Regions from separate parts of the Lacibacterium aquatile genome, predicted to be linked through region 1. Evidence: riboswitches for the same ligand, from Rfam matches in the RefSeq annotation. Region 1 holds a riboswitch; the other holds the start of a gene.
What was found. A riboswitch is a leader RNA that binds a small molecule or an ion and turns the genes downstream of it on or off. The one in region 1 is predicted to bind manganese.

Region 1 (5,597 bases):
GATGGGTCGAGAAAAGATTGTCCGCTCCCCGGCCCGACAGCGGGTTGGAGATGAACATATGGGCGGTCGCCGGATTATGTTCGGCCGTCACGTTAAGGGTCCCCTGGGCATAAGCCTCGATCTTCTCCAGAGCGGATGCCAGCGAGCGCGGATTACCGCAGATCTCGGCGCCGACACGGTCCGCTTCATATTCCCGCGTCCGGCTGATCGCCATCTGAACCATGGTCGCGGCCAGCGGGGCAAGGATCATCATCGCCAAGCCACCGATTAATCCCAGCGGATTGGAATTGCCATTCTCGTCCCGGCTGCCGCCAAGCCCCGTGAACATCATCAGATTACCCAGCATGCCGATGGCACCGGCCAAGGTGGCGGTGATGGTCATCATCAGGGTGTCGCGGTTCTTGATATGCGCCAATTCATGGGCGACGACGCCCGCCAGCTCGTCCTTGGTCAGGACGCGCATGATGCCTTCAGTCACCGCGACGGCGGCATTGTCCGGGTTGCGGCCAGTGGCAAAGGCGTTCGGCTGAGCTTCCTGAATCACATAGAGCTTGGGCATCGGGATCTGCGCGCGCTGCGCCAGCCCGGCGACCATGTCGTAGAATTCCGGCGACTGCGCACGCTCGACCGGCTGGGCGCGATACATCGACAGAACAAGCTTGTCGGAGTTCCAATAGGCCATGAGGTTCATCGCACCGGCGACAGCCAGAGCGATCATCATGCCCCCGGACCCACCGATCAGATAGCCGACCGCCGCAAACAGGGCGACCAGGGCGGCCATCAACAGAAATGTGCGAGTGTGCATGGCTTCTAGATGCTCTCCTCTTGGATAGTATGCCTGTTAGACCCTATGTAAGAAACCATCCAATTCGGTCAAGAATAGGACCTCCGATGAGCACGCAAAAACCTGAAGCCAAGCCCCGCACCTTCACCAGCCACGCCCCCAAGGCGGCCGAGGCTGCCCCGGCTCCCGCCCCGGAGAAGAAGGAAGTCGAATACGGTGGCCCCAAAGGTCCCGAACCCACCCGCTATGGCGATTGGGAACGCGGCGGACGGTGCTCGGATTTCTGAGGCTCTTTTTCAAACCAAAACCGTCATGCCCCGGTTTATCCGGGGCATCTCCTCCGGGGGTGCCTCCACACTGGCTCGACCTCTCTTGGACACACTCCCGGAGGAGATCCCCCGAACAAGTCGGGGGATGACGAGGCTGCGTGGAGGCATACCTCCCCTTACGCAAAGTTTTTAAGCAGCGATGCATTTTGTCGCTTGCAAATGCGATCCATTCTCATTATCGAAGAACTCGAGCGGCACATGCGGTGTCCTGCTCGAACCCTTCCGAGCCTTAACCCCGCCTGCCAGCGTCCCGGCAGCGGGGTTTTCTTTTGGGGCAATGCCTCAGAGAATAAAGCACGTCATCCCCGGACTTGATCCGGGGATCTCCCGTGGCCAGACCGCGTCGAGACGCTTTAAAGACTCTCTACGCGGTGCGGCTACACAAGATCCCAGGATCAAGTCCTGGGATGACCGATCATTTATGAACGCCAGATCGGCAGCGCCAGCACGCCCAGCACCACAAACAGAGCCGCCGCCAGCTTGCGGGTGACGTGCAGTGGGATTTTCGCGCTCATGGCACGGCCTGCGAAGACGATGGGCAGATTGACAAGCATCATGCCGAAGATCGATCCGATCATCACGGCGGCAAAGGGTTTGAGGTCGGCGGCCAGCATCACGGTGGCGATCTGGGTCTTGTCGCCCATCTCCAGCATGAAGAAGCCGATCAGGCTGGCGAGGAACGGGCCGAAGCGGCGATCTTTCTGGTCGTCATCGTCCACCTTGTCGGGGATGAGGGTCCAGGCGGCAATGACGATGAAGGACAGGCCGACGCCCCATTGCAGATAATCATAGGGAATACGGGTGGCGACCAAGGCGCCGACAGCCCCGGCAAGCAGATGATTGGCAATCGTCGCAATCAAAATACCCCAGGCCACTGGCCAGGGTCGATTGTACCGGCACGCCAGAATCAAGGCGAACAGCTGGGTCTTATCGCCAATTTCGGCAATAGCGACGGCAGCGGTCGAAGCGGCGGTAGAAAGAAGGAAACTGTCCATAACCAAACGCGAGCCGGGCGACTGAACTCAAGACGAACGGAACTGCAAAATGGCCGCCCGGCTCGGGCTGTCATCTGCTGTACCGTTGGTCTCGCCAGTTGCTGGACAGGGTTTGCACCCATGTCTGGCCCGATCGCGCCATAGCCTTTTGAAACAAGGCCAAGTGTGTTGACGCGAACCCACCAAAAATGGCGGCGGCTACTCCCCAAGGACTAAGCGGCTTATAGCTGGCCCTGCGCGGCGGAGCAAGCCGCTTTGGCTGCGGTTGGGGTGGAACTTCGATTGCAACCCTTTCGTTTAAGGGCGTGGATCGTTATGGTGCCGAGCATGAGCGAAACCCTGATCTATCATCTTGCACGGGCTAAGGAATGGCAGGCAGCCGAGGCTGCGGGCGTCTATCGGGGATCGCCCGAGGATCGCCGCGACGGGTTCCTGCATTTCTCGACCTCTGCCGCCATCAAGCAGAGTGCGGCGAAACACCGCGCGGGCGAAGCCGATCTGCTGCTCGTGGAAGTGAATGCCGAACCGCTGGCCGCCGATATCAAATGGGAAGGGTCCGCCTCACGCGGCGCTATTCTTTTCCCCCATCTCTATGGCGACCTGCCCTTGAGCGCCGTCACCCGCATCGCCCCGCTTCCGCTGGATGAGGCGACAGGCCTGCATATCTTCCCGGATTGGTTCTGACGCATGCTCGGTTTCATCGCCCCCATCGCTTATGCGGCAGTTGCGTTTGTCGTGATGTTTGCCGCGCCGTCGGTCCTGGGCGATGGGCCGGTGCTCGATGCCAATACCTTGGGCATCCTGCTGGGGGTGATCATCCTGATCAGTGGCTTCCTGGTGCAGGAGATCATCACCCGCCGCAGTCAGGCCAATCAGACCCGTACCCGCTTCCGCGCCCTGCTGGAGCAGATGTCGCTACTGCGTGAGGAAGTCCGTGCACTGCGGGATGGCCAGCGCGCCGCCAGCGCTGCCGGCGGCGATGCTGCGGAGATCGAGACCGTTGTCGCCGAGATGCGGATGCTGAAGACGCTGGTCAATCAGATCGGCACCGGCCCCGCGCGCTCTGCTGCTGCACCGGCAGCCGCCCGTCCGGCCGCAGCTGGCGGATCGGGCATCGCGCCCATCGGTCCTGCTTCGGGTACCCAGATGCCTGCCGGGCTGCCGCCGCTCTCCAATGCCTTCGCGCCCGAGCCCGAAGGTGAGCCGATGGATTACGCCGACACCCGCAGCGACGAGGAGGTGATCCTCGACGTGGTGCGCGAGGCCCTGGCCGAGGAGCGGATGGAGCTGTCGCTACAGCCTATCGTGTCGCTGCCCTCGCGCCGTCTTGCCGTCTGGGAATGTCAGGCGACGGTGCGTACCGCCGAAGGCCTGTCCGTGCCGCCGGAAACCTATGCCGCGGTGGCGGAGCGCGCGGGCTTGGCCGCAACCATCAACAATATGCTGCTGGTGCGCTCGGTCCAGTTCGTGCGCCGCATGCGCCGCCAGAAGGCGACCATCGGCTATATCTGCCCGATCGCGGGCGAAACCCTGCGTGACCGCGCCTTCTTCGCCGACTTCTTAGGGTTTATGCAGGAAAATCGCGATCTGGCCGGCCTGCTCTCTTTCTCCATCGGACAGCAGGACGTTTTCCATTTCGACGCTCGCACCGATGCCGATGTGACGGCTCTGGGCGGTCTCGGCTTCCGCTTTGTGCTGGATAAGGTGTCCAACCTCGACCTCTTTGTCAGCGATCTGTCGAACAAGGGTTTCCGCACCGTGAAGATCCCGGCGCATATGCTGCTGGCCAAACACGGCAAGATCTCAGATCCGCGTGCCTTGAAGCGCAAGCTCGATACCGGAGCCATCGACATCATGGTCTCGGGCGTTGTGGCGGATAATGAACTTGTCGATCTGCTCGATTTTGCAGTCGACTATGGACAAGGCGCGCTGTTTGGGGCATCCCGTCCCGCCGAGAGCAAGTCCGAGATCCTTTACCGGTAACTGACCCATGATTCGCACGATTGCGGGTGTCGCGGAAATCGCCGACGCCTATGACGGTTTCATCATCGACCTTTGGGGTGTGCTGCATGACGGCGCCTCGCCCTATCCCGACAGCCGGGCGGCGCTGCTGGCGTTGAAGGCGGCGGGCAAGCACGTGGTGCTGCTTTCCAACGCCCCGCGCCCCTCGGCCGATGTGCAGATCCGCATGCGCGAAATGGGCTTTGCCGATGATGATTATAATCATCTGCTGACCTCGGGCGAGGATACGCGCACCCATCTGCGCACTCGTCCCGACGATTTCTATAAGAGCCTGGGGCAGAAGTATTTCCTGCTGGGCCTGCCGCGCGATGTGAACATCCTGCACGGGGTGCCCGGCACCCGCGTCATGGATGTCCGCGAGGCGGATTATGTCATCAATACCGGCGTCGAGCTGGGCGAGACCCTGGAAACCGCGCTACCGGTGCTGGAGCCTGCGCTGGCCAAGGGCCTGCCGATGGTCTGCGCCAATCCCGACATCACCATCGTGACGCGCGGCAAGGTCGAGGTTTGCGCCGGGCTGCTGGCCGACTGGTACGAAAAGGGCGGCGGCAAGGTCCGCTATCACGGCAAGCCGCACCCGGGCGTCTATCAGACCTGCTTCAAGGATCTGGGCCTCTCCGACCCCAAGCGCGTGCTCGCCATCGGCGATGGCCTCAAGACCGATATCAAGGGCGCCAACCGCGCGGGTTGCGACAGTTTGCTGATCGCGGGCGGTGTGCATGCCAACGAACTGGGGGCCAAGCCGGGGCATCTGCCCGATCTGGCACGGCTTTCGCAATTGGCCAAAGAGGAACAGGCGACGCCGACGTATGTCGCGTCCGTCTTCCGCTGGTAAGGCGGGTTTCGCATTGCAGACCCGCCCGCCTCATGCCAGCGTAAACTTTGACCGACTGGACAAAAATAAGGCAGGGGAGGCGGCGGGGAGATGAGTGACCAGGGAACGGACGCACCGCGCCTGCGCCTGTCCGGCATTACCAAACAATTCCCCGGCACACGGGCGAACGACGACGTCTCCCTGTCGCTGCTGCCGGGCGAGATCCATGCGCTGCTGGGCGAAAACGGCGCCGGTAAGTCGACGCTGGTCAAGATCGTCTATGGCCTGCTGGCGGCCGATGCCGGAACGGTCGAATGGGAAGGCGAGGCCGTTGCCTTCGATGGTCCTGCCGCTGCCCGCGCCGCCGGGATCGGCATGGTGTTCCAGCATTTCTCGCTGTTCGAGACGCTGACCGTCGCCGAGAATATCGCCCTGGCCCTGCCCGCCGATCAGGGCGGCAAGGAACTGCCTGCCCGCATTTCCGAGGTCGCGGCCCGCTATGGCCTTGCACTCGATCCCCACCGCCCGGTGCATGCGCTCTCGACCGGGGAGCGGCAGCGGGTGGAGATCGTGCGCTGCCTGCTGCAGGAACCGCGCCTGCTGATCATGGACGAGCCTACCTCGGTTCTGACCCCACAGGAAGCCGACACCCT
Region 2 (5,597 bases), on a different contig from region 1:
ACGATATCGGGGTCGGTGAACTTGATCTGTTCGGCCAGCGCGTAGTTCGGCTTCAAGGAGGCCAGGATCGCGGGCGCCGTGATGCCTGCAACGGCATATTTCGCCGCCCGGTCAAGGAACTGGCGCTTGGTGATCTTGCCGTGCGCGTAATAGTCGTAGAGTTCGAGCAGTTCCTGAGGAAAATCTTTCGCTGTGAGACGGCCCATAATCACATGCCTTCCATACAGTTGAGTCTGCGGCGCGCATGCTACACCAGAAAAGGGCTGTCCGCCCGCAGGAAGAAGGGCAGAAACGCTGAAGTTTCCTGCTTTTTTGGGCCGGCATCACCTTTGGCGGTATTCAGATGCGGCAAAGCCTGATTTCCGCCTACCCATCGCAATTTCGTCACGGATGCCGTTTTCGATAGGATCGAGCGATTGCGCCTATAGGAGAGACTGATGACACACGCCTTGCAGTTCTATATCGACGGTGCCTGGGTAGATCCGGCCGTCCCCAACCCTCTCGATGTGATCGATCCGTCGACCGAAGATGCTTTCGCGCAGATCTCCCTTGGCAGCCAGACCGATGTGGCTAAAGCCGTTGCCGCCGCCAAACGCGCCTTTCAGACCTATGGCTTTTCCAGCGTCAAGGAACGCCTGGACCTTTTGCAGCAGATCATCGCCGTCTATAAGAAGCGCAGCGCCGATCTGGCCGATGCGGTATCGCGCGAGATGGGCGCACCCCGCCCCTTCGCCCTACGCTCCCAGGTCGGTATCGGCCTTGCCCACCTCTCCAAGATCGCCGAGGTGCTGAGCAGCTATAAGTTCGAGGAAAAGCGCGGCTCCTCTTTGATCGTCAAGGAGCCCATCGGGGTGGTCGGCCTGATCACTCCCTGGAACTGGCCGCTGAACCAGATCACCTGCAAGGTCGGCCCCGCGCTTGCCGCTGGCTGCACCATGGTGCTGAAGCCCAGCGAGATCGCCCCGCTCGATGCTATAATCTTTGCTGAGATCCTGCATGAGGCAGGCGTGCCGAAGGGCGTCTTCAATCTCGTCAATGGCGACGGTCCGACGGTCGGCCAGGCGCTTTCCACCCACCCCGATATCGATATGGTGTCCTTCACCGGATCGACCCGCGCCGGCATCCAGGTCGCCCGCTCAGCCGCCGAAACGGTCAAGCGCGTGGCGCAGGAGCTGGGTGGCAAGTCGGCGAATATCCTGCTGCCCGATGTCGATTTCGCCAAGGCTGTCGCAGAAGGCGTCGAGAATTGCTTTGGCAATAGCGGCCAGTCCTGCAACGCTCCCACCCGTATGCTCGTCCCCCGTGCCCGCCGCGATGAGGTCGTGCAGCATGCCAAGGCAGCGGCTGAACGCTTCGTGGTCGGCCCGGCAGATGCAGACGGCACGATGCTGGGCCCAGTCGTGAGCCAGGTGCAGTTCGACAAGATCCAGGATCTGATCGAAAGCGGCATCAAAGAAGGCGCAACACTCGTCGCAGGCGGTCCTGGCCGTCCGGCGGGCCTCAATCACGGCTATTTCATCCGGCCGACCGTCTTTGCCGATGTGACACCAGAGATGCGGATCGCGCGGGAGGAGATCTTCGGCCCGGTTCTGTCGATCCTGAATTACGACAGCGTCGATGAGGCGGTGGCAATCGGCAACGATACGCCCTATGGCCTCGCCTCCTACGTCCAGGGCAAGGATATGGACGCTGTGCGGGCCGTCGCCCGCAAGATGCGCAGCGGCAATGTCTATCTCAACGATCCCGCCTGGGATGCGGGGCTGCCGTTCGGTGGCTATAAGCAGTCGGGCAACGGCCGCGAATATGCCGAATATGGCCTGGAGGACTTCCTGGAGATCAAGGGCATCGCCGGTTACGACGCCGCCTGATAAGGAAAAGGGGCAGCCAATCGGCTGCCCCTTTTTTCAGATCTCGCTGGCTGCCAGGAAGATCTCCACCAGCCGTTCCATCCCGGCCTGATCGTCGGCATCGAAACGCGCCGGGATGGGGGCATCGAGATCGAGCACCCCCAACACCTTGCCCCCCTTGATCAGCGGGACCACCAGTTCGGAGCGCGAAGCGGCGTCGCAGGCGATATGACCGGGGAAGGCATGCACATCTTCGACCAGCATCGTCGAACGTTTGGCAACCGAGGTTCCACAGACCCCGCGCCCCACTTGAATACGCACACAGGCAGGCTTGCCCTGGAACGGGCCCAGCACCAGCTCGTCCGGCGATTTCAAGAAATAAAAGCCCGCCCAGTTCAGATCCGGCAGACTGGTGAAGATCAGCGCGGACATGTTTGCCGCATTGGCGATGGCGTCGCTTTCGCCCTGCAACAGGGCTTCCAGCATCTGCCCAAGCTCGCGGTAGGTCTCGGGCTTATTGTCGTGGGACAGGGTGGCGGCTTCAAACATCGGCGGTTTCCTCGTGCGGTCGACTGAAGGCTGATAGCACTAGGCCGACGTATGTTCGATAACGATCTTGATGCCGATGGCGATCAGGGCAATACCGCCCAGGATTTCCGCCCGGCGGCCCAGCAGAGGCCCCGCCTTCTTGCCGATCAAAACCCCACTGAAAGCGACAGCGGTCGTGACGACGCCGATGATGACGCAGGCCAGCACGATATTCACATCGACGACCGCAAGGCCCACACCGACCGCCGTCGCATCGATGCTGGTCGCCAGCGCCGTCAGGATCAGTTGCATGGGGCCAAGCTGCCCCTTCTTAGGGGCCTCTTCCGCCTCGACCGTCGAAAAGCCCTGACGGATCATGTTGCCGCCGACGAGCGCCAGCAGCGTAAAGGCGATCCAATGGTCGACAAAGGCGAACCAGCTGGATACCGCCAGCCCCATCGCCCAGCCGAACGCCGGGGTAATCGCTTCAAAGAAACCGAAATAGAGGCCAACCCGCAGGGCATCCTTGAAACGCGGCTTATCGGCGGCGGCGCCCTTGCCGACAGCAGCGGCGAAAGCATCGACGGACAGGCTGAGACCGAGGACGGTCAGCGTGGCGACATTCATCTTGAAAAAAGCTCCGAGGCCAAGGACCGACGGCGGACGGTTCGGTGGCCTTATGCCCGAACTTCCGCCGTTGGTCTCGCCAAGCACCCGGTGAACCGGTGCCGCCTGCGCCACGGAAACCCGAAGGTCTACCGAGTGTGTTGACGCAGGCCCCTCCTTGAAAAAGGAAGAAGGCTACTCCCCAAAGACGTCCTGACCCTAAGGACCGGGAGCGCTGCCGTCAACCTGTCATTGCCCTAAAGTTCTTTGGCGCGATAGGCATCCGGCAGGATGAAAACCTCGTCCGCGCGCCCGTACCCGCCGTCCTTGACCTCCTCGATCAGGACCATCGTGTGCGGTCTGGCGGCTTCGGAAAAATACTCCACCAGCAAATCGGTCATGCGGTGAGTGATCTCGGCCTTCTGCGCCATGGTGAGGGCGGCTTCGGGCGTTTTGATATTGATGAAGGGCATGGGATTTCCTTTTTATCGTTTAGACAGCGCCGCCATTGGCGCGGATCGTCTGGCCGCTGACCCATCCGCTATCGGGACTGGCGAGGAAGGCTGCGAGCCCGGCGATATCCTCGGGCTGCCCCAGGCGCCCCTGCGGATTGAGTTTGGTGATCGCCTCCACCTGGGCATCGGTTTTGCCGGTCAGGAACAGATCGGTTTCGACTGGCCCCGGCGCGATGGCATTCACGGTGATTCCCCGTGGGCCAAGTTCCTTGGCGGCAATGTGAGTAAGGGCCTCCACTGCCGCCTTGGTCGCGGCATAGACCCCGTAGGTCGGTTGATAGAGTCCAACCACGCTGGAGGAGAAATTGATGATCCGGCCGCCATCGCGCAGCCGCCTGCCCGCCTCGCGCATCCCCCGGAAAACGCCGCCCAGGTTGATGTCAACCTGCCGCTGATAGAGCGCATCGTCGCTCTGCGCGATGGGAGCCAGCGCCATGATCCCGGCATTATTGACCAGGATATCAACACCCCCGAAGGCGGCTGCGGCAGCATCGAACAGATTGGGAAGCGCCGCAGGATCGGTGATGTCCGCCTGCACAGCGATAGCGCGGCCACCGTCAGAGGCGATGTCACCGGCAAGATCCTCTGCCGCCTGCTTACCGCCCGCATAGTTGATGACGACGGCAATGCCATCCTTGGACAGGCGCCGGGCAATTGCAGTACCGATCCCTCTGGAAGATCCGGTGATGATCGCGACACGGTTCGTTTGAGTGGTCATGAGTTTGCTCCCTCTTGGATAAGAGGAAGTTAGGGACGCATCACAAATCGAACAATCCATCCATATTTGACAACTAAGTTCGCCTATGATGAACAATAAGAATGGATCGTCTGGATCGCCTGAACCTGTTTGTCCGTGTTGTCGAAAGGCGCAGCTTTTCCGCTGCCGCGTCGGACCTGAAGCTCGCCCGCTCCACCGCCACCGAAGCCATCAAGCAGCTTGAGGGCGATCTGGGCGTCCGGCTGCTGGACAGAACCACCCGCCATGTGACGCCCACGCTGGACGGGCAAGCCTTCTATCAGAAATGCCTGTCGATCCTGTCGGAGGTTGAAGAGGCAGAGAACGCCTTCCGCGACGCGCAACCGCGGGGCCTGCTGCGTATCGATGCCCATCCCCTGCTGACCCAACGTTTCCTGCTGCCAAGACTGAGGGAGTTTCTTGACCGCCACCCGCTGATCGATCTCCAGATCGGTCAGGGCGACCGGCTGGTGGATCTGGTGCGCGAGGGCGTGGACTGCGTCATCCGGTCAGGCGAGGCCGAGGATAGCGGGCTCATCGTGCGCAAGCTTGGCGCGATCACCGAGATCACCTGCGCCAGTCCGCGTTATCTGGCGGATTACGGCACTCCGGAAAGACCGGAGGATCTGGCGCAGCATCGGTCGGTCGGGTTCCTGTCGTCGCGCACCGGGCAGGTCATGCCGCTGGATCTCATGGTCGACGGAAAGCTGCAGCTTTTCCAGCTGCAGAGCCGCGTCACCGTCAATAACTCCGACACCATGGCCGAACTGGCGCGCCTGGGCTTCGGGCTGTTTCAGGCCCCGCGATATCGGTTGCAGCAGGACCTCTTGGACGGGACGCTGGTCGAAGTCCTGCCCGACTATCTGCCGCCGCCGACCCCGCTCAACGCGCTTTATCCCCAGAACCGCCATACGGCCCCTCGGCTGCGGGTCTTTCTGGAATGGGTCGGCGGGATCTTTCGGGACGCGGACCTTTAGACGCAGCAGATATTTTTTTTTTCAGCTTCCCATGATTGGGAAGATTGTAGATGCCTCTCATTCGCGCCATGTTTCGACATATTGAAGACGCTATTCAAGCGTACGGATTCGGAAGGTATTTCGCGACTTATCACTGATGCAGACGCCAATTCAGGCGAGGAGTACATCATGGCTTTCGAACTGCCCACCCTGCCCTATTCCTATAATGCCCTTGCAGAACGCGGTATGGGTCAGGAGACGCTGGAGCTTCATCACGGCAAGCATCATCAGGCTTACGTGACGGCCCTGAATAATTTCGTGGACAAGAACGCCGACCTCCAGGGCAAGTCCCTTGAGGAGATCATCGCCTTCTCCCATGGCAAGGCCGATCTGGCGCCGGTTTTCAACA

Region 2: another riboswitch for manganese. It lies ahead of ACFSM5_RS01470 (manganese efflux pump MntP); the one in region 1 lies ahead of ACFSM5_RS13985 (TMEM165/GDT1 family protein).

What each region holds. Positions count from the first base shown of each region.
Region 1 covers NZ_JBHUIP010000012.1:503,706-509,302, reverse strand. Annotated here, with positions in the region: gene htpX (zinc metalloprotease HtpX) at 1-805, opposite strand, end outside; gene ACFSM5_RS13990 (DUF1674 domain-containing protein) at 892-1,071, shown strand; gene ACFSM5_RS13985 (TMEM165/GDT1 family protein) at 1,533-2,108, opposite strand; yybP-ykoY riboswitch at 2,132-2,328, opposite strand; gene ACFSM5_RS13980 (DUF952 domain-containing protein) at 2,436-2,792, shown strand; gene ACFSM5_RS13975 (EAL domain-containing protein) at 2,796-4,091, shown strand; gene ACFSM5_RS13970 (TIGR01459 family HAD-type hydrolase) at 4,099-4,965, shown strand; gene ACFSM5_RS13965 (ABC transporter ATP-binding protein) at 5,056-5,597, shown strand, end outside.
Region 2 covers NZ_JBHUIP010000001.1:296,106-301,702, forward strand. Annotated here, with positions in the region: gene yghX (YghX family hydrolase) at 1-206, opposite strand, end outside; gene ACFSM5_RS01460 (aldehyde dehydrogenase family protein) at 438-1,868, shown strand; gene ACFSM5_RS01465 (GAF domain-containing protein) at 1,905-2,396, opposite strand; gene ACFSM5_RS01470 (manganese efflux pump MntP) at 2,436-3,002, opposite strand; yybP-ykoY riboswitch at 3,084-3,197, opposite strand; gene ACFSM5_RS01475 (tautomerase family protein) at 3,239-3,454, opposite strand; gene ACFSM5_RS01480 (SDR family oxidoreductase) at 3,474-4,214, opposite strand; gene ACFSM5_RS01485 (LysR family transcriptional regulator) at 4,316-5,209, shown strand; gene ACFSM5_RS01490 (superoxide dismutase) at 5,378-5,597, shown strand, end outside.